Regions from separate parts of the Streptomyces sp. NPDC043952 genome, predicted to be linked through region 2. Evidence: riboswitches for the same ligand, from Rfam matches in the RefSeq annotation. Region 2 holds a riboswitch; each other region holds the start of a gene.
The links. A riboswitch is a leader RNA that binds a small molecule or an ion and turns the genes downstream of it on or off. The one in region 2 is predicted to bind cyclic di-AMP.
Positions count from the first base shown of each region.

Region 1: another riboswitch for cyclic di-AMP. It lies ahead of AC069R_RS32340 (transglycosylase family protein); the one in region 2 lies ahead of AC069R_RS16510 (M23 family metallopeptidase).
Region 3: another riboswitch for cyclic di-AMP. It lies ahead of AC069R_RS28040 (transglycosylase SLT domain-containing protein); the one in region 2 lies ahead of AC069R_RS16510 (M23 family metallopeptidase).

Region 1 covers NZ_JBWKES010000051.1:9,479-16,964, forward strand. Annotated here, with positions in the region: gene AC069R_RS32310 (glycoside hydrolase domain-containing protein) at 1-597, shown strand, start outside; gene AC069R_RS32315 (SurA N-terminal domain-containing protein) at 793-1,446, shown strand; gene AC069R_RS32320 (nucleoside triphosphate pyrophosphohydrolase) at 1,619-2,608, shown strand; gene AC069R_RS32325 (cytochrome P450 family protein) at 2,605-3,888, shown strand; gene AC069R_RS32330 (DUF899 family protein) at 3,882-4,568, opposite strand; gene AC069R_RS32335 (transglycosylase family protein) at 4,838-5,971, shown strand; cyclic di-AMP (ydaO/yuaA leader) riboswitch at 6,149-6,318, shown strand; gene AC069R_RS32340 (transglycosylase family protein) at 6,323-7,039, shown strand.
Region 2 covers NZ_JBWKES010000012.1:80,187-87,672, forward strand. Annotated here, with positions in the region: gene AC069R_RS16505 (GntR family transcriptional regulator) at 1-195, opposite strand, end outside; gene AC069R_RS16510 (M23 family metallopeptidase) at 392-1,135, opposite strand; cyclic di-AMP (ydaO/yuaA leader) riboswitch at 1,149-1,309, opposite strand; gene AC069R_RS16515 (M16 family metallopeptidase) at 1,587-2,957, opposite strand; gene AC069R_RS16520 (M16 family metallopeptidase) at 2,975-4,369, opposite strand; gene AC069R_RS16525 (DNA gyrase/topoisomerase IV subunit A) at 4,688-7,147, shown strand; gene AC069R_RS16530 (CobW family GTP-binding protein) at 7,144-7,486, opposite strand, start outside.
Region 3 covers NZ_JBWKES010000034.1:41,839-49,324, forward strand. Annotated here, with positions in the region: gene fahA (fumarylacetoacetase) at 1-1,019, opposite strand, end outside; gene AC069R_RS28025 (carboxylate--amine ligase) at 1,257-2,522, shown strand; gene AC069R_RS28030 (NAD(P)-binding domain-containing protein) at 2,574-3,779, shown strand; gene AC069R_RS28035 (HAD family hydrolase) at 3,947-4,759, shown strand; gene AC069R_RS28040 (transglycosylase SLT domain-containing protein) at 4,805-5,290, opposite strand; cyclic di-AMP (ydaO/yuaA leader) riboswitch at 5,294-5,512, opposite strand; gene AC069R_RS28045 (polyprenyl synthetase family protein) at 6,054-7,064, shown strand.

The DNA of each region.
Region 1 (7,486 bases), on a different contig from region 2:
GGCAAGAACCGCGGCTGCGCCCAGCCCGACCTCACCGCGTCCTGGGTGAAGTCCGTCAGCTCCCTCGGCTGGAAGCTCGTCCCGCTCTACGTCGGCGCCCAGCCGCCCTGCCGGTCCGGCGCCAACCCGGAGAAGATGACCGCCGCCAACGCCGCCGCCCTCGGCAAGCAGGACGCCACCGACGCCGTCGCCAGGGCCGCCGCCCTCGGCATGAAGGCGGGCAGCCCGGTCTACCTCGACATGGAGGGGTACGACAGCACGAACACGTCGTGCAACACGGCCGTGCTGACGTACGTGCGCGCATTCGACAAGCAGTTGCACGCCAAGACGTACCGGACCGGGTTCTACGGCTTCACCAGCTCCAGCGCCAAGGCGATCGCCACCGCCTCCGACAAGACGGACCTGCCGGGCAACCTCTGGTACGCGCTGTACGACAAGCAGAACACGACGACCACCGACTGGCCGTGGGGCGCCACGCAGTACACCGGGCACAGCCGCGGCCACCAGTACATGGTCAACAGCAAGGAGACGCACGGCGGCGTGACGCTCACCGTGGACCGCGACGCCTGGGACGGGCCGGTGGCGATCACCGGCTGAGCGGTGAACCCGCGGGGGCGCGCCGGTGCCCGAAGTCGCGGTGAATCGTTGGTCGAATGGGTTGGCCGGAGCAGTGCCACTGCCTACCATCGATCACCGCAAGACTTTGTGCGCCCGCCCGTCGCCCGGCCACCACCCCTGGCGGAGGCGCTGGCGCGCCGCACCTGTCCTTGCAATCTCCCCTTGGAGGTCTCCTTGCACCGCCGCCGTCGCACCGCGCTCGTCCTCACCGCCGCGATCGCCGCCGCGGCCCCCCTGCTGACCGCCTGCGGAAACGACGCGCATCCGGGTGCGGCGGCCGTCGTCGGCGGGCAGCGGATCACCGTCGCGCAGCTGGAGAACCGGGTCGACGAGGTCCGCGACGCCCAGCGGGCCGCGGTGCCCGACCAGGGCCAGTACCAGCAGGTGCTCGCCCAGACCAGCGGCCTGACCCGCGACACCCTGCACAACATGGTCCTGGACCGGGTGATCCACCGCGCCGCGCGGGACGCCGGCGTCTCGGTCACCCCCAAGGAGGTCCAGCAGCTGCGCGCCGACCTGGAGCAGCAGGCGGGCGGCTCCAAGGGCCTGCAGAACGCCTGGCTCCAGAAGTACGGCATCGCCCCCGCGCACCTGGACGAGAACCTCCGCCTCCAGCTGGAGGCGCAGAAGCTCGCGGCCCGGCTCGGCACCGACACCAGCCGGCCCGCCTTCTGGAAGGCCCTCGCCAAGGCGTCCGGGGAACTGCACATCGACGTCAACCCGCGCTACGGCACCTGGGACGTGCAAAAGAGCAGCCGGGTGGACGCGAAGACACCGTGGGTGCGGGAGGTCACGTCGGTGTCGGGCGGCACGCCGGTGACGGCGTAGGCGGTGCCGGCGGTCCTGGCGCAGGCGGTGTCGGCGGTCCTGGCGTAGGCGGTGCCGGCGTAGGCAGTGCGAGCGCGGGGACCGGCGGCCCGGCAGGCATACGATCACACGACTCCCTTGCCCCTGTGGACAACCGGATCCGCTCGTCGGTGCGGTGGGTTACTTTCGGATCGTGAACGCATCCAGCCCCGCCGCCGGCCCCGGCCGCATCGTCCTCCTCACCACCAGCCACCGCGTCGCCCCCGGCCTGCTCTCCTGGCCCGCCTGGCAGGCGCTGCGCGCCGCCGACGCCGTGCTGTGCGCGGACGGCGCCCATCCGCAGCTGCCGTATCTGCGGGAGGCCGGTATAGCGGTGTCCGAGGCGGCGCCCACGGCGCAGGAGCTGGTCGACGCCTGCGCCGGCGGGCGGGCGGTGGTGGTCGTGGCGACGGGCGAGGGGGAGCCCGCCCTCACCGACGGCCTGGCCCGGCTGGCCGGCTCCGGCCGGGTCGCCATGCCCGAGCTGGAGCTGCTGCCCGCCTCGTACGACCTGCCCGGCGCCCGCCTGCTGGACCTCGTCCAGGTCATGGACCGCATCCGCGTCGAGTGCCCCTGGTCCTCCCGGCAGACCCACGAGGGCCTCGCCAAGTACGGCATCGAGGAGGCGTACGAACTGGTCGAGGCGATCGAGGCCGGCGACCGCGAGGAGCTGCGCGAGGAGCTGGGCGACGTCCTCCTCCAGGTCGTCTTCCACTCCCGGATCGCCGAGGAGCACCCGCAGACCCCGTTCTCCATCGACGACGTGGCCGGCGGCATCGTCGCCAAACTCATCCACCGCCACCCCCATGTCTTCGGCGACGCGACGGCGCAGACCCCGGAGGACGTCAAGGCGCACTGGCTGCGCACCAAGGCCGAGGAGAAGCGCCGCACCTCCGTCACCGAGGGCATCCCCCTCGGCCAGCCCGGCCTCGCCCTCGCCGCCAAGCTCGCCTCCCGCGCCCGCACCGCCGGCCTCGACGTCCCCCTGCCCCGGGGCGACGACATCGGCTACGCCCTGCTCGCCCTCGCCGCCCGAGCCGAAGCCGCCGGCACGGACCCGGAAACCGCCCTGCGCGCCGCGGCCCGGACGTACCGGGACGCGATACGGAAGGCCGAGGGGCTGCCGGATACCGTCGAGGAGTGACCGACCAGCTTCGCCCCGATGATCCCGCGCCCGCCGCTCCCGAGCTGTTCACCTGGGAGTTCGCGGCCGACCCCTACCCGGCGTACGCATGGCTGCGCGAGCACGCGCCCGTGCGGCGGACGCGGTTGCCCAGCGGGGTGGAGGCATGGCTGGTCACGCGGTACGCGGACGCCCGGCAGGCACTGGCCGACCAGCGGCTGAGCAAGAACCCGGCGCATCACGACGAACCCGAGCACGCCAGGGGCAAGACCGGCATTCCGGGCGAGCGCAAGGCCGAGCTGATGACGCACCTGCTGAACATCGACCCGCCGGACCACACCCGGCTGCGCCGGCTGGTCAGCAAGGCGTTCACCCCCCGCCGGGTCGCCGAGTTCGCGGACCGGGTGCAGGAGCTGACCGACCAGCTCATCGACCGGTTCGCCGAGCGCGGCTGTGCCGACCTCATCCACGAGTTCGCCTTCCCGCTCCCCATCTACGCCATCTGCGACCTGCTGGGCGTCCCGCGCGAGGACCAGGACGACTTCCGGGACTGGGCGGGCATGATGATCCGGCACGGAGGAGGCCCCCGCGGCGGCGTCGCCCGGTCGGTGAAGAAGATGCGCGGCTACCTCGCCGAGCTGATCCACAAGAAGCGCGAGGCGCTGCCCGCCGAGCCCGCGCCCGGCGAGGACCTGATCTCCGGTCTCATCCGCGCCTCGGACCACGGCGAGCACCTCACCGAGAACGAGGCCGCGGCGATGGCCTTCATCCTCCTGTTCGCCGGCTTCGAGACCACCGTCAACCTCATCGGCAACGGCACCTACGCCCTGCTCACCCACCCCGAGCAGCGCCATCGCCTCCAGGCGGCCCTCGCCCGCGGCGACGAGGAGCTGCTGGCCACCGGAGTGGAGGAACTGCTGCGCTACGACGGCCCGGTGGAGCTGGCCACCTGGCGGTTCGCCACCGAGCCGCTCACCATCGGCGGACAGCGGATCGCGCCCGGCGACCCGGTGCTCGTCGTCCTGGCCGCCGCCGACCGGGACCCGGAGCGGTTCGAGGACCCGGACACGCTGGACCTCGGCCGCCGGGACAACCAGCACCTCGGGTACGGCCACGGCATCCACTACTGCCTGGGCGCCCCGCTCGCCCGCCTGGAGGGGCAGAAGGCGCTGGCCACGCTGCTGACCCGGCTGCCCGACCTGCGGCTCGCCGCCGACCCGGCCGACCTGCGCTGGCGCGGCGGGCTCATCATGCGGGGACTGCGCACCCTCCCGGTGGAGTTCACCCCGCCCGCTCAGTAGTCCAGGCCCGCGAACCAGTCGCCCCGGCCGCCCGGCGTCAGGTCGAGCAGATGCCAGACGGGATTGAGGAGATCGAGGCCGCGCTGGTCGATGTCCTCGGCCATCCGGGGGCGCGCGGAGTAGAAGTGCCGGACCGTGCCGTCCGCGTCCCGGCTGAAGACCGAGATGGTCGACTCCTGGCCGCCGTCCTCGTCCTCGCTGCCCAGGTCGTACTTGAAGGTGCTGTCCCCGGCGCTGAGCAACCGCAGCCGGGACCAGCCGCGGGCGCGCGCGTGCCGGCGCAGGGCGGCCGGATCGGCGGCGGCCACCACCACCAGGTCGGCGTTCTGCGCCACATGGTGGGCGACGCCGTCGAAACCGTCGAGCCACAGGGTGCACATCGGGCAGGGGGAGGTCTGCCGCTTGCCGTACATGAAGTGGTAGACGAGCAGGGGCCGCTGCGGACCGCCGGTGAACAGCTCCCGCAGACGGACCTCGCGCACCGGCGTGTCGCCCGCCTCCAGGTCGGCGGGCCCCTCCAGGAAGACGTAGTCGCCGACCTCGGCCCCCGGCGGCAGCGACCGGCGCAGCGCCGCGACCCGCTCGCGCTGCCGCATCAGCTCGATCTCGGCGCCGCGCAGCTCCTCGCGGGCGGCGAGGTACTCCGCGGACTCACCGTGCAACCGGGTGTGCCGCATCATGTGTCCTCCTGGGTGAACAGCCCCCCGGAATCAGGTCGGTTCCATGGTTCCGGGCGCCGCGCGCCCCGGAGCCGAGGCGCCGCCGTGCCCGACGGGTGAATCGGAAGGTGACGCAGCGGAGGGGCGAACGTTCACCTCTGTGATCTTCGCGTGATCTCCGCGGCATGAACTTGTGACAAGTGATCGTGTGCCGATACCTTCACCCCTCAGCGCGGCGGGCCCGCATCATCCGCCGCGCCGGTCCCCGCCGTCGCTCGAAAGGCTCCCGCATGATCTCCGGGAACGGTCGTCACCGCCGCCCCCGTCAGGCCCCGGCCCTCCTCGTCGCGGCCGGCGTGACCGGCTCCGCCATCGCCATCCCGCTGCTCGGCGCCGCGAGTGCCCACGCGGCCGACGGCACCACCTGGGACAAGGTCGCCAACTGCGAGAGCGGCGGCGCCTGGAGCGCCGACACCGGCAACGGGTACTACGGCGGCCTCCAGATATCCCAGGACGACTGGGTCGCGTACGGCGGGACGCAGTACGCCTCCTCCGCCGACCAGGCCAGCCGCTCGCAGCAGATCGCCGTGGCCGAGAAGATCCTCAAGGACAAGGGCACCACGCCCTGGGCCACCTGCGCCCTGCTGTCCGGACTGACCTCGAACTCCGGTTCGGTGAGCGTCGATCCGGGCGTCGGCGACGGTGACAGCGGCAACGGCAGCGGCCAGACCGGCGGCACGACCGACCCGTCCGGCCTGCCCGACCCCTCTTCCCCGGCCGGCACACCGAGCGGCGACCAGGACGGCACCGGCGCCGGCTCCGGTTCCGGTTCCGGCAAGGCGTCCACCGACCCGTCCGGCTCGTCCGACCCCTCCTCTTCGCCGAGCCACGACTCAGGCTCAGGCACCGGCTCCGGCTCCGGCAAGCAGACCGGCAAGCACGCGAGCCCGCAGCCGGGCAAGCACACCGGCACGCCCGGCACCGGCACCTCCAGCCCGGACCCGTCCGGCCCGTCCTCCTCGGACCCCTCCGCCTCCACCCCGCCGTCCGCGCCGGCCCACGGCTCCGGAACGCCCTCACCCTCCACCGGTACCCCCGCCAACCCCCAGCAGGCCGCGGGCACTTGGAACCTGGTCGACACCGGAGCCCTCGGCGGCGGGCGCCACCGCGGCGGCAACGCGGACGAAAGCACGGCAAACGGGCAGAACGGCTCCACATCCGGCCGGCACGCGACCCACGAGCCGGACAGCTACACCGTCCGCCAGGGCGACTCGCTGAGCGCCATCGCCGACTCCCTTGACGTCGACGGCGGATGGCACGCGCTCTACGCCGCGAACAAGAAGGTCGTGGGCGCCGACCCGAACCACATCACCGCCGGTCAGACCCTGAAAGTCGGTGACGAAACGGGCGCGGACCAGGGCTAGTTGACGCCCCACTTGATCGCTAAATGTCCGGTTTGGCGAAAGTGTGGGATGAGTCTCAGAAGCCCTGATCGTCTTTGAAATTCCGCGGATCACCTGGCTACGGTCAAGGCCGCTCGTCACCACGAGCCCCGGCGGCCGCAACGCCGAATCCTGCCAGCGGCTGCCCGGGAACAGTCGTCGCGTCAAGCGCCGCAGGCAGGAGCGGGGGACCCAAGGTAGGCGCCGGGCCCGGCAGTTGATGCCGGACCGGCTTGGGGTGAAGCCACGCCTCCGAAAGGAGGGGTGGCCGGGCAACTCAACCGGCCCGAACCCGACAGCTCACCTCGCAGGCGTCGGTGAGGGGATCGTTCCATGCTGTTTTCCGGCAAGGGCAAGCACCGTCGTCCGTCCAAGGCCGTCCGCGCCGTCACGCTCGCCGGTGTCACCGGTGCCGCCGTGGCCGCTCCGCTGATGGCGGCCGGCAGCGCCTCCGCCGCCACCGCTTCCCAGTGGGACACCGTCGCCCAGTGCGAGTCCGGCGGCAACTGGGCCATCAACACCGGCAACGGTTACTACGGCGGCCTCCAGTTCTCCGCCTCCACCTGGGCCGCGTACGGCGGCACCGCCTACGCGCCGACCGCCGACAAGGCCAGCAAGTCGCAGCAGATCTCCGTCGCCGAGAAGGTCCTGGCCGCGCAGGGCAAGGGCGCCTGGCCGGTCTGCGGCACGGGCCTGACCGGCACCCCGTACAACGGCTCCGCCCCGACGACCACGTCGTCGGCCGGCACCGCCACCCGCTCCACGGACCAGCAGGCCGCCACCCGCTCCACCGAGCGCACCACCCCGGCCCCGTCCAAGTCCACGAGCACGTCCACCGGCTCGTCCGCGGGCAAGACCGTCACCACCCCGACCGGCAAGAAGGTCAAGAAGGGCGACGGCGAGTACAAGGTGGTCAAGGGCGACACCCTCAGCTCCATCGCGGCCGCGCACCACGTGGCCGGCGGCTGGAAGAAGCTGTTCGACCTGAACAAGGACATCATCGACAACGCCGACCTGATCTACCCGGGTCAGCAGCTCCACCTGAAGTAACCCGGCCCGGCCACGGCCGCCGCGAGCCCCGCACGGGGCTCGCCCGGCGGCCCGGCCGCGGGATGCTTCCCCGGCCGGCCGGACCCGGCCGGCGGACCGGGGCGCCCGACTCCGCTCACCCCGCCCGGCTCCGCATCACCGGCCCGGCTCCGCATCACCGGCCCGGCTCCGCTCAGCCGGACCGACGGGCCCCTCGCAGGGGGTAGCCCCCGACGCCGTACCCCCGGTGTCGTACCCCCGACGCTCCCGACGCCGCGCCCGATAGGCCCCGACGGCCCACCCCCCCGGCGGCCCCGAGGAACCCCGCCCCTGGTACCCGCCCCAACGGCCCAGGGGCCCCCGGCGGGCCCCCAGGCCCCAGGCCCCACCCCCGGCAGGCCCCCAGGCTCCATGCCTCAGGCGCACCCGGCGGGCCCCCAGGCGTCATGCCCCAGGCCCACCCCCGGC
Region 2 (7,486 bases):
GCAGGCGCCCGCGTGCCGGCGCGTCACCACGAAGCCCTCCGCCTCCAGGGTGCGCAGGGCCTCGCGCACGGGGACGCGCGAGACGCCGTAGCGGCGGGCGAGCACCTCCTCGGTGAGCCGGCTCCCGCGTTCGAGGGCGCCGGCGATGATATCGTCCCGGATCGCCGTGCACACCGATTGCGCCGGAATACGCATGACAGACCTCCGCCTTAATGCCCGCGACACGACGCCGACGACGAACGCGTGTTTTCCGTGACTCTATTCCACCGGGCCGCAATTTCCGACGGCGGGCCTCGATCCATGGATATTTTTTGGACAGGGCCGGGCGAGAACGTCCGGGAAAGGCGAAAGCCCCGGCCGGGAGGGCGGGGCTTTCGGTGCGTGCGGTCGGTCAGACGTTCACGCCGTGGCCGCGCAGGTACGCGACGGGATCGACGTCGGAGCCGTAGTCGGGGCCGGTGCGCGCCTCGAAGTGCAGATGCGGGCCGGTGACGTTGCCGGTCGCGCCGGACAGGGCGATCTGCTGGCCCGCGGTGATCCGCTGGCCCACCGTGACTCCGATGGACGACAGATGGCCGTACTGGGTGTACATGCCGTCGGCCATGCGGAGCACGATCTGGTTGCCGTACGCCCCGCCCCAGCCGGTGGAGACGACCGTGCCGGCGCCGACCGCGTGCACGGGGGTGCCGGTCATCGCGTGGAAGTCGATACCGGTGTGGGAGCCGGAGGACCACAGGGAGCTGCTGGCCTTGTAGCCGGTGGACACGTAGGAGTGCGCGATCGGGGCGACGAAGGCGTTCAGCCGCTTGCGCTCGGCCTCGCGGGCGGCGCGTGCCCTGGCCTCGCGGGCCTCCTTCGCGCGCACGGCGGCGGCTTTCTCGGCCGCCTCGTGCTCGGCGATCCGCTGCTGGGCGACGGCCTGGGCGTCGATGTGCTCGGCGAGGTCGTCGCTCGCGGTGAGCACCGGGGTGAGGCCGGTCTGCTCGACGGGGGTCTCGGCGGCGAGCGCCGGGGACGCGGCGAGGGTGCCGATGACACCGGTGGTGGTCAGGGCCGCGATACCGGCCGCCTGGGCGGTGGTGCGCTTGACCCGGCCGGGCTTGCGGTGCTTCCCGGTGGCGCATGCGAACGCCATGTGCGTGGCTGTTCCTTTCCTTCCCTCTCGCCTACCGGGTTAGCTGACGGGTTAGGAGCAGGAAGGTCTCCTACGGGCCCCGCACTCGCGCGCGGACGGGCCCGATTCACCCCAGGGACAGGTGGGTCCCCGGCTCCCCTGGCTCGCGCCTCGGGGACTCGGCGATGGCTGTCCGGTGCCGCGGCTGCGGCGCACTGCCCGACGGACAACCCGGACGACGCTAAGCGGACCGGCCGCCAATCCTCAAACAGAAGGCGGCTTTTGTAGCGCATCCCACAGGGCAGACGGGCAACCTCCGCCCCAATCCGGACATCTTGGGAAGAGAGTGGAACAAAGTGGGGCCCTGACGACCCGTAGGCCGTCAGGGCCCCATCGCCGTCAGGGCCCATCCCCTGTCGGGGCCTGATCCGCTGTCCGGGCACCGCCCCCAGGGGGCTGCCCGCGCGGGTGGTTACTCGGCCGACACCACGGCGACCGCGCCGATTCCCAGCGCCTCCACCGGCGCCTTGATCTGGGACGCGTCGCCCACGAGAACCGTCACCAGGCGGTCCACCGGGAAGGCGTTGACGACCGCCGCGGTGGCCTCCACGGTGCCCGTCGCGGCCAACTGCCGGTAGAGCGTCGCCTGGAAGTCGTCGGGAAGGTGCTGCTCCACCTGGTCGGCGAGCGTGCCCGCGACGGCCGCCGCGGTCTCGTACTTCAGCGGCGCGACCCCGACGAGGTTCTGCACGGCGACGTCCCGCTCGGCGTCGGTCAGGCCCTCCGCCGCGAGGGTGCGCAGCACCTTCCACAGGTCGTCCAGCGCCGGGCCGGTGTTGGGGGTGTCCACGGAGCCGCTGATGGCCAGCATGGAGGCGCCGTTGCCGTCGGGTCCGGAGCGGAGCACCTGCCCGAACGCGCGCACACCGTAGGTGTAGCCCTTCTCCTCGCGCAGCACCCGGTCCAGGCGGGAGGTGAGGGTGCCGCCGAGGCAGTAGGTGCCGAGCACCTGGGCGGGCCACACCCGGTCGTGCCGGTCCGGGCCGACGCGGCCGATGAGCAGCTGCGTCTGGACGGCGCCGGGCCGGTCCACGATGACGACACGCCCGGTGTCGTCGGCCGTCACGGCGGGCACCGGGCGGGGCGCGCCCGGCGTGCCGGTCCAGGCGCCCAGGGTCTCGCCGAGCAGGGCGTCCAGATCGATGCCGGTGAGGTCGCCGACCACGACCGCGGTGGCGGTGGCGGGGCGCACATGGCGGTCGTAGAAGGCGCGTACGGCGGCCGCGTCGATCTTCTCGACCGTCTCCTCGGTGCCCTGGCGCGGTCGGGACATGCGCGCGGTGGCCGGGAACAGCTCCTTGGAGAGTTCCTTGGCGGCCCGGCGGGCGGGGCTGGCCAGCTCGTGCGGGATCTCGTCCAGGCGGTTGCGGACCAGCCGCTCGACTTCATTCTCGGCGAAGGCGGGGGCGCGCAGCGCGTCGGCGACCAGGCCGAGGCCCTTGGCCAGGCGCGAGGCGGGGACCTCCAGGCTGATGCGGACGCCGGGGTGGTCGGCGTGCGCGTCCAGGGTGGCGCCCGCGCGCTCCAGCTCGGCGGCGAACTCCTCGGCGGAGTGCTTGTCGGTGCCCTCGGAGAAGGCGCGCGCCATGATGGTGGCGACGCCGTCCAGGCCGGCCGGCTCGGCGTCCAGGGGGGCGTCCAGGAGCACCTCGACGGCGACGACCTGCTGGCCGGGTCGGTGGCAGCGCAGCACGGTCAGGCCATTGTCGAGCGCGCCGCGCTCGGGGGCCGGGAAGGCCCACGGCTTCGCCTCGCCGGCCTGCGGCTGCGGGTGGAAGTCCATGGTGGCGAGCTGCTCGGTCACTTGGCCGTCTCCTCGTTCTCGTTTCCGGCCTCTACGGTGGCCTCCGACTCCGGGTCCTCGGGCAGATCGGCGTCCTCGACGGCCTGCGGGGACTTCGGCTCGTAGACCAGGACCGCGCGGTTGTCGGGGCGCAGCCGGGCCTTGGCGACCTCCCTGACCTCCTCGGGGGTGATCTCCAGGATGCGCTGCACGGCGTTCAGGGCGAGCTGCGGGTCGCCGAACAGGACGGCGTAGCGGCACAGTTCGTCGGCGCGGCCCGCGACGGTGCCGAGCCGGTCCAGCCATTCGCGCTCCAACTGGGCCTGGGCGCGCTCCATCTCCTCCGCGGTGGGGCCCTCCTCGGCGAACCGGGCCAGCTCCTCGTCGATGGCCCGCTCGATGACCGGCACCTCGACGTCGCCGGAGGTCTTCACGTCCAGCCAGCCCATGGAGGGCGCGCCGGCCAGGCGCAGCAGCCCGAAGCCGGCCGCGACGGCCGTACGGTCGCGCCGCACCAGCCGGTTGTACAGCCGGGAGGACTCGCCGCCGCCGAGGACGGTCAGGGCGAGGTCGGCCGCGTCGCACGCGCGCGTGCCGTCCTGCGGCAGCCGGTAGGCGGCCATCAGGGCGCGCGCCGGGACCTCCTCCACGACGACCTCGCGCAGTTCCTCGCCGATGACGTCCGGCAGGGAGCCGTCACGGGGCGCGGGCTTGCCGTCGTGGGCCGGGATGGAGCCGAAGTACTTCTCGATCCAGGCGAGGGTCTGCTCGGGGTCGATGTCGCCGACCACGGAGAGCACCGCGTTGTTCGGCGCGTAGTAGGTGCGGAAGAACTGGCGGGCGTCCTCCAGGGTGGCCGCGTCCAGGTCCGCCATGGAGCCGATCGGCGTGTGGTGGTACGGGTGGCCCTCGGGGTACGACAGGGCGGTCAGCTTCTCGAAAGCGGTGCCGTAGGGGACGTTGTCGTAGCGCTGGCGGCGCTCATTTTTGACGACGTCGCGCTGGTTCTCCATGGACTCGTCGTCCAGGGCGGTCAGCAGCGAGCCCATGCGGTCGGCCTCCAGCCAGAGCGCGAGCTCCAGCTGGTGGGCGGGCATGGTCTCGAAGTAGTTGGTGCGCTCGAAGCTGGTGGTGCCGTTGAGCGAGCCGCCGGCGCCCTGCACCAGCTCGAAGTGGCCGTTGCCCTTGACCTGCCCGGAACCCTGGAACATCAGGTGCTCGAAAAGGTGGGCCAGGCCGGTGCGCCCCTTGACCTCGTGGCGGGAGCCGACGTCGTACCAGAGGCAGACCGCCGCCACGGGGGTCAGGTGGTCCTCGGAGAGCACCACGCGCAGACCGTTGGCCAGGCGATGCTCGGTCGCTGTCAGGCCCCCGGAGCCTGCCTCGGCTGTGGTCGTGTGACCCATGGGCATGTACGTCCCTTCGCGAGCGGAGGCGGTCGTGAAACCGCGGTTTTCCTGCCGTTCCTGCCACTGTATGCAAAGCGTGCGGGGCCCCGGTGAAGTTCCCGCGGCACGTACGCCGACAGCGGATCGCGTAGCCTGCCTCGCACCCGGATCCGGTGATCGTCCGGGGCACCGGGCGAGCCGCGCGGACCGGGGCGCCGGTCCGGGTTGTCAGTGCCCCGGTCCACAATGGTCCGCGACAGATTTGTCAGACGCTTCAGCACGAGCGAGCCGAAGGGTGCGCGCCCCGAAGGCGAGCGATCAGATCAGGAGGAGCCGGCAGCGATGGCCCGCCGCAGCACGAAGACCCCGCCGCCCGACGATTCGTACGAGGAGAAGATCCTCGACATCGACGTCGTGGACGAGATGCGTGGCTCCTACCTCGAGTACGCCTACTCGGTCATCTACTCGCGCGCCCTGCCGGACGCCCGTGACGGCCTCAAGCCGGTGCACCGCCGGATCGTCTACCAGATGAACGAGATGGGCCTGCGCCCCGAACGCGGCTATGTGAAGTGCGCGCGCGTCGTCGGCGAGGTCATGGGCAAGCTGCACCCGCACGGCGACGCGTCGATCTACGACGCCCTGGTGCGCATGGCCCAGCCCTTCTCCATGCGGCTGCCGCTGGTCGACGGCCACGGCAACTTCGGCTCGCTGGGAAATGACGACCCGCCGGCCGCCATGCGGTACACCGAGTGCCGGATGGCCGAGGCCACGAGCCTGATGACCGAGTCGATCGACGAGGACACGGTCGACTTCGCGCCGAACTACGACGGCCAGGAGCAGGAGCCGGTCGCCCTGCCCGCCGCCTTCCCGAACCTGCTGGTCAACGGCTCCTCGGGGATCGCGGTCGGCATGGCGACCAACATGCCGCCGCACAACCTGCGCGAGGTCGTGGCCGCCGCCCGCCATCTGATCAGGAACCCGAACGCGGACCTGGACGCGCTGATGAAGCACGTCCCCGGCCCCGACCTGCCCACCGGAGGCCGGATCGTCGGCCTGGACGGCATCCGGGACGCGTACGCGACCGGCCGCGGCACCTTCAAGATGCGCGCGACGGTCTCGGTCGAGCCGGTGACCGCCCGCCGCAAGGGCCTGGTGGTCACCGAACTGCCGTTCGCGGTCGGCCCGGAGAAGGTCATCGCGAAGATCAAGGACCTGGTCAACGCGAAGAAGGTCCAGGGCATCGCCGACGTCAAGGACCTCACCGACCGCGAGCACGGGCTGCGTCTGGTCATCGAGATCAAGAACGGCTTCGTGCCCGAGGCCATCCTGGAGCAGCTCTACAAGCTGACGCCGATGGAGGAGTCCTTCGGCATCAACAACGTGGCCCTGGTGGACGGCCAGCCGCTCACCCTGGGCCTGAAGGAACTCCTCGAGGTCTACCTCGATCACCGCTTCAATGTGGTGCGCCGGCGCAGCGAGTTCCGCCGCGCCAAGAAGAGCGACCGGCTGCACCTGGTCGAGGGTCTGCTGACCGCCCTGGTCGACATCGACGAGGTCATCCGGCTGATCCGGTCCAGTGACAACTCGGCGCAGGCCAAGGAGCGCCTGATGGGGCGCTTCTCGCTGAGCGAGGTGCAGACGCAGTACATCCTCGACACGCCGCTGCGCCGGCTCACCAAGTACGACCGCATCGAGTTGGAGGCGGAGAAGGACAAGCTCACCGCGGAGATCGCGGAGCTGACCCGGATCCTGGACTCCGACCAGGAGCTGCGCAAGCTGGTCTCGGCCGAACTGGCTGCCGTGGCCAAGAAGTTCGGCACCGACCGGCGCACCGTCCTGCTGGAGTCCGGCGGCGCCCCGGCGGCCACCGTGCCGCTCCAGGTGGCCGACGACCCGTGCCGGGTGCTGCTGTCCTCCACGGGCCTGCTGGCGCGTACGGCGACCGCCGAGCCGTTCCCCGACCAGGCGGGCGGCAAGCGGGTCAAGCACGACGTGATCGTCTCGGCGGTGCCGGCGACGGCGCGCGGTGAGATCGGCGCGGTCACCTCGTCGGGCCGGCTGCTGCGGATCAACGTGGTCGACCTGCCGCAGCTGCCCGAGGCGACGGGCGCGCCGAACCTCTCCGGAGGCGCGCCGCTCGCGGAGTTCGTCTCCCTGGAGGACGACGAGACGGTGGTCTGCCTGACCACGCTGGACGAGTCCTCCCCCGGTCTCGCGCTCGGCACCGAGCAGGGCGTGGTCAAGCGCGTGGTGCCGGACTACCCGTCCAACAAGGGCGAGTTGGAGGTCATCACGCTCAAGGAGGGCGACCGGATCGTCGGCGCGGTGGAGCTGCGCACCGGCGAGGAGGACCTGGTCTTCATCACGGACGACGCGCAACTGCTGCGTTTCCAGTCCTCGATCGTCCGTCCGCAGGGCCGTCCGGCGGGCGGCATGGCGGGCATCAAGCTCGCCGAGGGCGCGAAGGTCATCTGCTTCACGGCCGTCGATCCGGCCGCCGACGCGGCGGTCTTCACGGTGGCCGGCTCGCGCGGCACCCTGGACGACTCGGTGCAGACGACGGCCAAGCTGACCCCGTTCGACCAGTACCCGCGCAAGGGCCGGGCCACCGGCGGCGTGCGCTGCCAGCGGTTCCTGAAGGGCGAGGACTGTCTGGCGCTGGCCTGGGCGGGCCCGGTGCCGGCGCGCGCCGCGCAGAAGAACGGCACCCCGGCCGAACTGCCGGACCCGGACCCGCGCCGGGACGGCTCGGGCACCTCGCTGCCGAAGACGGTGTCGGTGGTCGCGGGGCCGGTCTTCTAGTCGCCGCGGGGCTCCGGGCCGGGTTCGTCCTCGGTGCCCTGTACGTAGCGCAGGACGCCCCACATGCCGTGCTCGTCGGCGTGCGGGGCGTCGCTCTCGCAGCCCTTCAGCTCCTTGCCGAGCGCCTCGGTGTCGATGCCGGACCCGATCAGCACCAGCTGGGTGCGGCGGGGCTCGGCGGCTGCCCAGGGCTCGGGGTAGAAGCGCAGGAACCGGCCGACGGCGTGCATGGTGTACCGGTTGCGGGTGTCGTTGGGCCCGAGGTCGACGTGGCCCTTGATCCGGTACAGACCCTCGGGCCGGCTGTCCAGGAACCGCATCAGGCGGCGCGGGTCCAGG
Region 3 (7,486 bases), on a different contig from region 2:
GTGCCGGAGCCGTACAGATCGCCGGTGCGCAGGCTGGCGCCGTTGACGGTCATCTGGGCGAGCTGCTGGGCGGCGGTCCAGTACATGGCGGAGAAGGGCGGCTCGGCGATCACCTCGCCGTTGAGGACGACCGAGATGCGCAGGTCGTAGCCGCCGGGCTCGATGCCGGGGGCGGCGTCGTCCAGGTAGGGCAGCAGCGGGTGGGTGCGCTCGGGCGGGGCCACCCGCGCGTGCTCCAGGGCGTCCAGCGGGGTGATCCAGGCCGATACGGAGGTCGAGAAGGACTTGCCGAGGAACGGTCCGAGGGGGACGTACTCCCAGGCCTGGATGTCGCGCGCGGACCAGTCGTTGAGCAGGCACAGCCCGAAGACGTGCTTACGGTAGTCGCCGAGTGCGACCGGGGTCCCCTGCTCGCTGGGCACGCCGACGACGAAGCCGACCTCGGCCTCGATGTCCAGCCTGATCGAGGGCCCGAACACGGGCGCCGGGTCGGCGGGGCCCTTGCGCTGCCCGGAGGGCCGTACGACATCCGTGCCCGAGACCACCACGGTGCCGGAGCGGCCGTGGTACCCGATCGGCAGGTGCTTCCAGTTCGGGGTGAGGGAGTCCTCGGCGTCCGGGCGGAAGACCTTGCCGACGTTGCGGGCGTGGTGCTCGGAGGCGTAGAAGTCGACGTAGTCCGCGACCTCGAAGGGCAGGTGCAGGTTCACCTCGGACAGCGGGTGGAACAGGGGCGCGAGCGTCTCGCGGTACGCCGGGTCGGTGACCCACGAGGTGAGCGCGGCGCGCACCTCGCTCCACGCGGCACGCCCGGCCGCCAGCAGCGGGTTGAGGGTGGGGCGGGCGAGCAGCGCGTGGTGCGGCGAGCCGAGGGCCGCGGCCGCGGCGCCCGCGTCGAGGACCTGGTCCCCGAGCCGGACACCGACCCTGCGCTCCCGGCTGCCGGAGGGCGAGAACACGCCATAGGGGAGGTTGTGCGGGCCGAAGGGGTCGCCCTCGGGGACGTCGAAGGGGGGCATCGGGGTACTGCCTCGCTCTCATCCAGGCCATGCATGGCGATGCGTTGCACGTGATCGAGCCACACGTTACGGCCGGGACACCGGTCTTGGGCAGTGGCTGGGGGGTTGCCCCCGTAGTGCCTCAAGAGTTCGCAATGTCCGAAAGACCCTTGTCGGATGCGGTAGTTCCGGCTTAGCGTCCTCCGGGGGAGACGGACGGGGTGGATCCGTTCCCCCGGAGGACACGTGGGGGGACCCGTGGCCGAAGACACCGCCGGTGTGCCCGTGCAGGTCGACCGCGGGGTGCCGGGACTGATCGTCAAGTTCGGCGCCTACCCGCTGCACCACGGCGGGGTGGGCGCGATCCGCAGCCTGGGCCGGCTCGGCGTGCCCATGTACGCGATCACCGAGGACCCGTACACACCGGCGGCCGCCTCCCGCTATCTGCGCCGGGCGTTCGTCTGGCCGACGACCGGCGCGGAGGACCCCGGTCGTCTGGTCGAGGGGCTGCTGCGCATCGGCCGCCGGATCGGCCGGCCCGCCGTGCTGATCCCGACCGACGAGGAGGCGGCCGTCCTGATCGCCGAGCACCGCGACGCGCTGGCCGGATCCTTTCTCTGCCCGCGGGTGGACCCCGCGCTGCCCCGCCGGGTGGCCAGCAAGCAGGGGCTGCACGAACTGTGCACGGCGCACGGGCACGGGCTCGCCTCCCCGGCGGCGGCCTTCCCGAGGTCGTACGAGGAGGTCGTGGCCTTCGCCGACACCGCGAGCTTCCCGGTGGTGGCGAAGAACCGGGAGGCGTTCCTGCGGCGCAGCCGGCCCGCGGTGGGCGGCACCACACGGATCGCCACCCGCGCGGGCCTGCTCGCCCTGGCCCGCGGGTGGGGGCCGGATCCGGGGGTGATCCTCCAGGAGTACCTGCCGCGCGAGCAGGCCGAGGACTGGATCGTGCACGCCTGCTTCGACCGGCACGCGAACCCGCTCGCGCTGTTCACCGGGGTGAAGGTGCGTTCCTGGCCGCCGCACGCGGGCATGACCGCGCACGCGTACGTGGTCGACAACCCGGAACTCGCGGGCCTGGCGGCGCGGTTCGCGCGGCGGATCGGGTTCAGCGGGGTGGCCGACCTGGACGTGCGCTTCGACCGGCGCGACGGGCGGTACAAACTGCTGGACTTCAATCCGCGGATGGGCGCGCAGTTCCGGCTGTTCGAGAGCGCGGCGGGCGTGGACGTCGTACGGGCGCTGCACCTCGACCTGACCGGGCGGCCCGTGCCCGAGGGGGAGCAGCGGGCCGGGCGGCGCTATGTGGTGGAGAACATCGACCTGCCGGCCCTGCTCGCCTACCGCCGTGGCGGCTATACGACCCCGCACGCGCCGGCGCGGGCGAGCGGGACGGAGCTGGCGTGGTTCGCGGGCGACGATCCGCTGCCGTTCCTCACGATGCTCGCCCGGTTCGCGCGTCCGGGCGCGCGGCATCTGCGTCAGCTGTGGCGGGTCCACCGCCGCGGCGGCACCACGGAGTAGGCCACCGAAGTGGCGGTGGCCCCGAAGGAACGCGTCCTGGGGAGGGACTTCGTGATCCGACCGGTTGCAGTCATCGGGGCGGGGCCATTCGGCCTGTCCACCGCCGCCCATCTGCGGGCGCGCGGCCTGCCCGTACGGGTCTTCGGCGACCCCATGGTCAGCTGGCGCGCCCATATGCCCGCGGGCATGCTCCTGAAATCGACCCCCGCTGCCTCCAGCCTGGACTGCCCGCAGCCCGGCCACACCCTCGCCGACTACTGCGACGCGGCCGGGATCCGCCGGCTCGCCGCTGACGAGGACGTCATCCCGGTCGGGACCTTCGTCGGGTACGGCGAGTGGTTCCAGCGGCGGCTCGTGCCGGATCTCGAACGGGTGCGGGTGGTCTCCGTCGAGCCGGCCGGGCGGGAGGCGGGCGGGGGGTTCGAACTCAAGCTGGACTCGGGGGAGTCGTTCGCCGCGCGGGCGGTGGTCGTGGCCACCGGGCTGTCCGGGCTGGCCCATCTCCCGGCGGAGCTGCGGACGGCGGCCGGTGCGGGGCCGGAAAGCTGCGTCTCGCACAGCTCCCAGCACCACGACCTCGGGCGCTTTCGCGGCAAGGAGCTGATCGTGGTCGGCGCCGGGCAGTCCGCGCTGGAGACGGCCGTGCTGGCGGCGGAGGCCGGGGCGCGGGTGCGGGTGGTGGCGCGGGGGCGCGGGCGGGTCGCCTTCGGGGCGCCGCCCTGGGAGCAGCCGAGGCTGCGTCCCGAGTCGCCGTTCGGGCGGGCCTGGTCGCTGTGGGCGTTCAGCTACTGCCCGCACCCCTACCGCTTCCTGCCCGAGGCCACCCGGCACTTCCTGGTGCGCCGGGTGCTCGGGCCGCTCGGCGCGTGGTGGCTGCGGGAACGGTTCGAGGGCGCGGTGCGGGTATCGGACGTCGAACGGGTGCTGGGCGCGGCGGCGCAGGACGGGGGCCCGGTGCTGACGGTGCGCACGCACGGCGGCCGCGTGGATCACCTGACCGCCGACCATGTCATCGCGGCGACCGGCTACCGGGTGGACGTCTCCGCGATGGACTTCCTCGGCCCCACCCTGCGCACCCGCCTCGCGACGAGCCGCGGCGCCCCGCGCCTCGGCACCGGCTACGTCTCCTCGGTTCCCGGCCTCTACTTCACCGGCCTCCCGGCCGCCTCCTCCTACGGCCCGGTGATGCGCTTCGTGTGCGGCACGGAATTCGCCTCCCCGAGACTGGCGGGGCATGTGGCGCGGGAACACGGGTGAGTGGTGGGGGGCGGTCGCGGAGAGCGGGAGCGGCGGCTGGTCCCACCCCCACCTCGCCTCCCCGCACCCCCACTTGAAGTCGGCAAAGCTGCAAGTCCGGGGAATGACACGGGAGTCGGGGGATGACGCGGGGCTCGGTGGAGGGGATCGGTCCGTATTCTCTGATCATGGTTGCCTCCCCCGCGTACGCACTGATCGCCACCGACCTGGACGGGACGCTGCTGCGCGGCGACGACACCGTCTCCGAGCGCTCGCTGGCCGTGCTCGCGCGGGCGGCGCGGGCCGGGGCCCGGCACCTGGTGGTCACCGGCCGCCCGGCCCCCAGAGTGCGCCCCCTGCTGACCGCCCTCGGCGCCACCGGGCTCGCGGTGTGCGGGCAGGGCGCGCAGCTGTACGACGCCGCGTCCGGCCGCATGCTGTGGTCGGTCCGGCTGGACCGGGAGCTGGCCGAGACCGCGCTCGGCAAGATCGAGGCCGAGACGGGCCCGGTGTTCGCCGCCGTCGACCAGGACGGCACCGACGGGCTCACCCTGATCGAACCCGGATACCGGATGCCCCACCCGACCCTGCCCGCGGTCCGGGTGGCCCGGCGCGACGACCTGTGGCGGGCGCCGATCAGCAAGGTCCTGCTGCGCCACGCCACCTTGTCCGACGACGAGTTGGCGGCGGTGGCCCGCTCGGTCGTGGGCTCGCTGGCCACGGTCACCATGTCGGGGCCCGGCACCGTGGAGCTCCAGCCGTGCGGGGTGACCAAGGCCACCGGGCTCGCGCTGGCCGCCGAGCGGCTCGGGGTCCCCGCGGAAGGCGCCGTGGCCTTCGGCGACATGCCCAACGACATCCCGATGTTCCGCTGGGCGGCGCACGGCGTCGCGATGGCGAACGCCCACCCCGAGCTGAAGGCGGTCGCCGACGAGGTCACGGCGTCGAACGAGGACGACGGCATCGCCGTCGTCCTCGAAAGGCTGTTCCCGGCCGGGTGACCGGGAGCAGCGGTGGTGCCACGGCCCTCAGGGGCCCGGCGACGGTCAGTAGGCGCCGTTGACGTTGTCGATCGAGCCGTAGCGCGCGGCCGCGTAGTTGCAGGCGGCGGTGATGTTGGCGACCGGGTCGTAGATGTTGAACGACGTCCCGGCCACGTGGTACGCGTTGAAGGTCGGGTCGATCACCTGGAGCAGACCCTTGGACGGTATGCCCTTGGCCGCGTTGGAGTCCCACAGGTTGATGGCGTTCGGGTTGCCCGAGGACTCGCGCATGACATTGCGGTAGATGCCGTTGTAGGAGCCCGGAATGCCCTTCTGGGCCATGATCGCGAGGGACTCGCGGATCCAGCCGTCGAGGTTGTTCGGGTACCCGGCGGGCGTGGTGGCGGCCGACGTCGTGCCGGTGGTGGCGGACGCCGTGGCGGCGCCCACCAGGGGCATGGCGAGCACGGCCGCGCCGGTGCCGGCGACGGCGATCAGGCGGACGAGACGGTTGGCACGGGTGCGGCGCGGCTGAACGGCAGCAGACATGGGGACGTTCCTCTCCTACGCCTGCGAGGTGAGCTGTCGGGTTCGGGCGGGGAGGTGCCCGGCCGTGCCTGGTGAGAGGCGTGGCTTGACCCCAAGCCGTCCCGGTGCGAACACGCGGTGCGGCGCGCTGTGTCACGCGCTGCGCCATGTGAGTCGTCCGGTCCGGCGACTTACCTGGGTCCCCCGCTCCTGCCGTACGAATGAGTTCGTCGATGGGTGTACGGGCGGCGGCAGGATTCGGCGTCCGCCCGATGGCTCGGGAAGGTATGCGAGAGCGCATGCCGGGAACAAGCGCGGAATTGTTATATCGAGGCATTTGACCTTGATCAGCAGCCTATGGGGTACTTGATCCTTTGCGAATGCCAACGCTCAACTCGCTTGCGCGACAAGGCGTGCGGAGGTGTCGGCGGGCCGCCCGCGGGAACGCGGTCGGGTGACCCAATTCACGAAATGGCAAACTGTGGAAAATCGGGCATGGGGGATTCGTCCCCCGGCGGGGTGGAGTCGGTGCTCCGCCCCTCTCGGGATCGCGAAGAAGTTCCCGAAGGTCCCGATTACCTGTTAAATCGATAAATGTCCGTTGTGATGATTCGACCGGGGGTATGCCAGTCATGACCCGATACGTCCCGGACTGGACGGGTGGGCGCAGGGTGGGCGCTCTCGGTGATCGAAACCGGACCGGATACGCTGACTTGAGTGATGGCAGCGACCTATCGACAAACCGCGTAATCGCCAGCAGACACCAGCAGACAGGAGACCCCTCGTGACCGTCGTCGGGCCGTTCGGGCTGAGCGTGCGGGACCAGGCTCTCGAAGCCGATGTCCAGGCCGGATTGGCGGCTGTCGAGGAGGGCCTGCTAGAGGCCACCAAGAGCGAGGTCCCCTTCATCACGGGGGCCGCGCAGCACCTCGTACGGGCCGGTGGGAAGCGCTTCCGACCACTGCTCGTGATGCTCGCGGCGCAGTTCGGCGACCCCTACGCGCCCGGCGTGGTGCCCTCCGCCGTGGTCGTGGAGCTGACCCACCTGGCCACGCTCTACCACGACGACGTCATGGACGAGGCGGCCGTGCGCCGGGGCGTGGACAGCGCCAACACCCGCTGGGGCAACTCCGTCGCGGTCCTCACCGGCGACTTCCTCTTCGCCCGTGCCTCCCAGATCCTCGCCGACCTCGGCCCCGAGGCGGTCCGGGTCCAGGCCCTCGCGTTCGAACGGCTGGTCACCGGCCAGATCCTGGAGACCGCCGGACCCGCCGACGGCCGCGACCCGGTCGAGCACTACCTCGACGTGCTCGGCGGCAAGACCGGCTCGCTGGTCGCGGTGGCCTGCCGGTTCGGCGCGATGATGTCCGGCGCCGACGAGACGGTCGTGGACGTGCTCACCCAGTACGGCGAGCGGCTCGGCGTGGCCTTCCAGCTCGCCGACGACGTCCTGGACGTCGCCTCCGACTCCCACGAGTCCGGCAAGACCCCCGGCACCGACCTGCGCGAGGGCATCCCGACCCTGCCCGTGCTGCGGCTGCGCGAGCGGGCCGCCCGGCTCGGCCTGCCCGAGGACCTCGCCCTGTGCGAGCTGCTGGACTCCGACCTCAGCGACGACGCCCGGCACGCCGAGGCACTGGCCGCGCTGCGCGCCCACCCGGCCCTGGAGCAGGCCCGCCGGGACACCGTGCGGTACGCGGAGGAGGCGCGCGCCGCGCTCGCCCCGCTGCGGGAGTGCGACGCCAAGGTGGCGCTGACGGAGCTGTGCGACGCGGTGGTGCACCGGGCGGGCTGACCGTCCGCTCCGAGCCGTCCGGCGAGTGACCGTCCGCTTCGGCTCGTCCGGTGTGCGTCGGTCGGCGAGTGACCGTCGGCTTCGGCTTGTCCGGTGTGCGTGGGCCGGGGAGTGACCGTCGGCTTCGGCTTGTCCGGTGTGCGTGGGCCGGGGAGTGACCGTCGGCTTCGGCTCGTCCGGTGTGCGTCGGTCGGCGAGGGATTGCCCGCTTCGGCCCGTCCGGTGTCCGTCGGCCGACCACCCGTTCGGCGTCCGCCGGGTGGCCGTACCCCGGACGCCTGCCGCATCCTGCCCTGGGGGACCGTGTTCGAGCCCCTAGGGGTGCCCCCTACGTGTCATACCGCAGTCGTACGCCGAGTTGGCCCCGAGGGCTGACGATTCCGCAGCGCGGATTTGGTCGTATGGACACCACGGACATCACC